DNA from 2 places in the Sporosarcina sp. FA15 genome. Region 2 is predicted to be linked to the other one. Evidence: a T-box and tRNA genes for the amino acid it is inferred to sense, from the RefSeq annotation. Region 2 holds a T-box; the other holds one or more tRNA genes.

The links. A T-box is a leader RNA that pairs with one kind of tRNA and senses whether it is charged. The one in region 2 lies ahead of alaS (alanine--tRNA ligase), so its partner is inferred to be a tRNA-Ala.
Region 1: it has a tRNA-Ala gene. The T-box ahead of alaS (alanine--tRNA ligase) is inferred to sense a tRNA for this amino acid. The anticodon was not compared.

Annotation. Positions count from the first base shown of each region.
Region 1 covers NZ_CP188818.1:3,122,932-3,126,146, reverse strand. The annotation lists gene ACP8HG_RS14635 (DUF2804 domain-containing protein) at 195-1,214, opposite strand; tRNA gene ACP8HG_RS14630 (tRNA-Ala) at 1,283-1,355, shown strand; gene ACP8HG_RS14625 (Na+/H+ antiporter) at 1,739-3,215, shown strand, end outside.
Region 2 covers NZ_CP188818.1:790,029-793,243, forward strand. The annotation lists gene recD2 (SF1B family DNA helicase RecD2) at 1-1,146, shown strand, start outside; T-box leader at 1,194-1,401, shown strand; gene alaS (alanine--tRNA ligase) at 1,695-3,215, shown strand, end outside.

The DNA.
Region 1 (3,215 bases), 2.3 Mb from region 2:
AAGCGCAGGAGGGCGTTAAACTAAAGGAAGGTAGTTTAAATTAGTGTTTCCCTGTTGCAGAGAGTGGGGATGTAGTTCAATCCCTACCCACTGCTCCAGGTGAAATACAATTTTACTTTTTTATCGTATAAAAAAACCGGCATTTAAGCCGGCTAGTAAAAGTAATGTATAATGTGCGAATATAATTGTGTTAGTTACCATTTCGCGATATGTTCTTCCGAAGTGCCAAGCATGTTGCGGATTTGTAGGGTGGAGCCGTCATGTAAGCGTACTGTTCCGTTGAAGTAACCGACAACTTGATGGACCTCCGTGCGTACTAACCGGACATTCGTCATGGAAACACGTTCAAAAAAAGGTGTAAATGTTATGTTGACTGTATCTGAAAACTTCGTTCGAATTTTCCAAGGCATCATGAAGTTTTTATTATCATATGTAAATAGAACATCCTCATGAATTTTAGTCATCAAACCATCAACAAACACCGCGTTTTCAGTCATGCCTGTCCCATCCGTCCATTTACCACCGAAATTAAGTCCAATGCGACGACCACCAAGACGCTGAGATGCCATCGCCCAGTTCCATTCTGCTTTTCGCGGCCAGATTCCTCTGCCGTAATCGAGAACAGCAAAACTATAATCTGGATTGAAATCGTACCGTTTGTCCCCGATTTTAACGAACCCGGATGTTGGTAATGAATGATGCTTAGCTGTGAACTGGAAAACGTCCCTGCTCCTAGGTATAACAACATTCAATGATTCATCGTTAATTGGATGACCAATATGGAAATCTGCATGTAGTACTTCATTATCAAAGTCTGGGATTGTCACGGACAGATGGGTTTCGCCTTGAATATGTATGATCTGGACAGTTAGATTATCATTCACGAATTTAACGCCATCCAACACGTTTTCAGGCATCTTCACATTGCGCCCAATTGGAACCGTTATTTGCTTTTCATAAAATCGCTGCGTTTCATAATTTAAAATATAGACAAAGCAGACAGCTGCATAATCAAGATGGCTAATCGTTGCGGAAAATAACAAATCTTCCCCGTACACACACCAATAATTCCACTTCTTCTTCCGCATGAAGTGGTTCTTGAGATTGCTCTGGATGAAAGGCTGACGTGCGAAGCCGATTGCTTCTGGATTCAATAACCCTTTGTTGTCACATAACGCAACGGGTTCGGTAATTTCTCTTTCTGCATGCTGCATATAGACTTCCCCCTGCCTATTGTCTTTTTCAAATCATCTTGCTATACTTCTTATTGTATCAAAGATACGGGGCATTAGCTCAGCTGGGAGAGTGTCACGCTGGCAGTGTGAAGGTCAGGGGTTCGAGCCCCCTATGCTCCATATAGGTTTAGAAGGGTGTCCAGTATAACTGGGCCCTTTTTTTGTTCGAAAATAGTCTTTCGTGCTGCGAGTAGTAAAATGGGAATCCATACATAATTAATCCAACGATAAATACTGTTAGCTCCAAATCTTGTTCTGTGAGAACGAGGTTAGGAGCTAACAGTATTTTTAAAATTCATGATAAAATAAAAATAAACGCACGATTATATCATATTTGCTAACTTTATATATTGAACCACGTCTGTTGATTATCCACTTTCTTACATGAGCTACCTGTAAGAAAAGCATACAGCCTACACTTGTACATTTTTGGCGCGTTTTGGACGAAATAATCACTTTATTCTTGATTATTGGAACAGAAAAAGTGAAGAGGAGAAAAACGGATGGAATTATTAAAGATTATCTTAATGTTGCTAGTCTTATTGCTTGTTACAAACGTTATTGGGAATTACGTGACACTATTACCAACTGCATTAATCCAAATTATTGTGGGGCTTATTTTTGCATTAGCTGTTAAAGATTTTACAATTGAAGTGGAGACAGAATGGTTTCTTCTACTGTTTATAGCACCACTTTTATACAATGAAGGCGCTCATTTTCCGCGAGAGGAATTATGGAAAATGCGTGCGTCAATTTTTGGGAATGCTATTATTTTAGTACTTCTAACTACGATACTTGGTGGAATATTTGTCCATTGGATGATTCCAGCAATTCCTTTAGCAGCTGCATTTGCGCTCGCAGCAATTCTATCACCGACGGATCCAGTTGCTGTAAATGGCATTGCGAAACGTATTCAAATTCCAACTCATATTATGAATTTAGTGCGTGGGGAATCTTTAATCAATGATGCTTCAGGACTTGTTGCATTTAATTATGCTGTTTTAGCGGTGGTAACCGGTTATTTTTCAGTTCAAAAGGCTACAGGAGACTTCTTATATATGTTTATCGTTGGGGCATTGCTTGGTATCGGGCTTGGACTTTCGATTAATTTGCTTCGCTACGTTCTACGTAGAGGGGGATTTGTCGACGTAGTATTCCATTCGCTATTACAAGTTTTAACGCCATTTATTATTTTCTTTATAGCAGAGGAAATGTTCCATGCATCAGGTGTTATAGCGGTTGTAGCAGCGGGGATTATCCATGCGCTTGTAAGAGAGCGTACAGAAAACTTTAGAGCGCAGGAGCAAGTGTTGACGGATAACCTGTGGTCAATTATCGCATTTGTATTAAACGGTTTAATTTTCTTACTGTTAGGTTTAACACTCCCATCTGCAATGCGTTCATTACTGGAAAATGAACAGATGAGTAATTGGCTGTTGTTAGGGTATGTTCTTGCATTAGGTTTCGTCGTACTCGGTATACGATTTTTGTGGTCGCACACCATTAATCATTTCGATTATTACATTTTGAAAAATGTGACAGAAAAACCATCTCTGAAAACAAGTCTAATTACGAGTTTGGTAGGTGTCCGTGGAACGATTACAATGGTCGGTGTGCTATCGATTCCATTTTTTACATCAACGAACGATTTGTTCCCAGAGCGTTCACTTATTATCTTTTTGGCGGCAGGCGTTATTCTATTGACACTTATTATGGCAACAATATTTCTACCTATCCTAAGTAAGGGGGAAGCGAGCACGCATACGACCAGTTCAGATTTAACGAATGAAAAGCAGCGTATGATCATGGGAGCTATTCAGAAAATCAATTCGGAAAAAACAGAAGAGAATGCTTCGATTGTCTATGAATTATTAAACGACTATACACTCATGTTGCATATGTTGCGGTCGAAAAATAAAAACGAAGAAGAGCTACGAGAATATAACGAGCAGCTGAAGATGGAAAGATTGCATTCTTTAA
Region 2 (3,215 bases):
GAAAAGGATGAAGAGACTGAGCGGGAAGTTGAAGGGCGTCTCATTATCATTGATGAAATGTCGATGGTCGATACATGGCTTGCCCATCAGTTATTAAAGGCACTTGCCAATGATGTACAACTATTATTCGTTGGTGACCAAGACCAGCTGCCGCCTGTAGGACCCGGTCAAGTACTTCGGGATATGCTAGATTCCGGTAAAGTCCCTATCATTGAGCTGACTGAAGTATTTCGGCAAAGTGAAGGTTCGTCGATTATCGAAATGGCTCATATGATTAAACGGTCAGAATGGACAGATGACATTACGAAGAAAACATCGGATCGTTCATTTATCAAAGCGGGTAGCGATCGAATTCTCGAAGTCGTCGAACAAGTCGTAAAAAATGCCATTACCAAAGGTCACCCCATTAAAGATATCCAAGTTCTTGCGCCGATGTATAGAGGACCGGCGGGTATTGATGGTTTAAACAAAATGATTCAGGAAATGGTCAATCCACCAGGACCCAAACGCAAAGAAGTGGTTTTTGGCGAAGCGATTTACCGAATTGGTGATAAAGTGCTTCAGCTTGTCAACCAACCCGAGAGTAATGTTTTTAACGGAGATATGGGTGAAGTCATTTCGATTATCAAAGCCAAAGAAACAATTGATAAAAAAGAACTACTCGTTGTTTCGTATGATGGAATTGAAGTTACCTATGAACGCAATGATCTTAACCAGCTGACACTTGCTTATTGCTGTTCAATCCATAAATCCCAGGGCAGCGAATTCCCAATCGTCATTATGCCAATCGTCCGCGGTCATCGTAAAATGTTGCGACGTAATTTACTGTATACCGGCATCACTCGTGCGAAAAACTTCCTTATCCTCTGTGGTGAGCCTGAAGAGTTCAGGGCAGGTATAGCACGAACTGACGAATTGGAAAGGCAGACGACATTAAAAGAACGGTTAAACGGCGATGTCGTTGAACTGGTAGCTATGGAGTCTCCTGATCCTGAGCGTGGAAAGGTTTCTAATGAGGCGCATGTGATTTCAGAGGATTCCCAACCTGTCATTTTCTCACTTACGATGGAAACTTTCCTATCAATCGACCCGCTGATTGGCATGAAAGGGGTAACGCCTTATGAATTTCTTGAAGTTTCAGATTGACAACAAGGCGGAACTTTTCTATAATCCAATTACAAATGTTATTCATATGTAATACGTTGACGGAGAAAGTAGACAAGTTTACTCGTCCAGAAAGGAGCCCCTTGGCTGAAAGGGCTCTCGAGCAAAAATGTTGAAAAGCTACTCCCGAGTGCAGCTCATCACTGCCGTCCGCCGCGTTAAGGCAACCAGAGATGCCGGATTCAATTCGTCCGGTAATTAGGGTGGTACCGCGAGACTAACATCTTCGTCCCTTGCATTAGGGGCGGGGATTTTTTTGTGCTCACAGGATGCGGGAATGCAGCCTTTGCGACAGGACGTCGCGCACTTAGGCTGCATTCCTTCAGCGGTTTGCAATTATATCCCGACGTCGCGCTTGGAAATCAGGAGTTGTCGTTACGATTCGAAAGTTGCCATTAGAAATCAAAAGTTGTGATTAGAATTTCGGAGTTGCCATTAGAGCCTCCAAGTTGACATTACGATTCGAAAGTTGCAATAAGAGGCCCACACCCGATATCCACATGTTTTCAATTTAAAAGGAGGATTCATTCATGAAAAAACTAACAACGTCACAAATACGTAACATGTTTTTGGACTACTTTAAGGAACAGGGGCACAGTGTTGAACCATCTGCGCCGCTTGTACCAATCGATGATGCATCACTTCTTTGGATTAACAGCGGCGTTGCAACAATGAAAAAGTATTTCGATGGTCGTGTTGTTCCAACTAATCCGCGTATCGTCAATGCACAAAAGTCAATCCGTACAAACGATATTGAAAATGTCGGGAAAACAGCTCGCCATCATACATTTTTTGAAATGCTTGGGAACTTCTCAATAGGTGATTATTTCAAGGAAGGAGCAATTGTTCAGGCATGGGAATTTTTAACTGATGAAAAATGGATCGGTTTTGACCCTGAGCTGCTATCCATCACAATCCATCCAGAAGACGAAGAGGCATATGGAATCTGGCGTGACAAAGTAGGGATTGCAGAAGATCGTATCATCCGTCTTGAAGGAAACTTCTGGGACATCGGGGAAGGCCCGAGTGGTCCGAACTCAGAAATCTTCTACGACCGTGGACCGACATACGGCGACGATTTCTCTGATCCTGAATTATATCCAGGCGGGGAAAATGAACGTTATCTAGAAATTTGGAACCTTGTATTCTCGGAATTTAACCATAATCCGGATAATACATACACCCCACTTCCGAAAAAGAACATTGATACAGGAATGGGACTCGAACGGATGGCATCAGTTATCCAAAACGTTCCGACAAACTTTGATACAGATCTATTCATGCCTATCATGAATGCTATTGAAAACTTTACCGAAGAGAGATACGGTTCAGATGAACAAAAAGATACTGCATTTAAAGTGATTGCAGACCATATCCGTACAGTGGCTTTTGCAATCGGTGATGGAGCACTTCCGTCCAATGAAGGTCGCGGTTATGTGCTTAGAAGATTGCTACGCAGAGCTGTTCGTTTTGCGAAACAGCTGGGCATCAACAAGCCGTTTATGTTTGAACTTGTACCAGTTGTAGGAGAAATCATGCAAGACTTCTATCCTGAAGTGACTGACAAGAAAGAGTTCATCATGAAAGTTATTAAAAATGAAGAGGAACGCTTCCATGAAACATTAACGGATGGAATGACAATCCTTTCTGGCGTGATCGAAACTGCAAAATCATCGGGAACTTCTATCGTTCCAGGAGCTATCGCATTCCGTCTCTATGACACATATGGCTTCCCATTCGAGTTGACAGAAGAATTTGCTGAAGAAGCAGGGGTTACGGTTGACCGCGCTGGGTTCGATTCGGAAATGGACAGCCAACGTAAGCGTGCGCGTGCAGCTCGTCAAGACGTCGATTCAATGCATGTTCAGTCGGGTGTACTTGGTGAAATTCATGATTCAAGCGAATTCATTGGGTACAATCAACTGCAATGTGATGCAACAGTTGTCGCGCTCTTACTCGAAGGAACATTAGTTGACACTGCATCAGAAGGTGATGAAATTCAATTCATCTTGGATCGTACTCCGTTCTACGCGGAAAGTGGCGGACAAGTA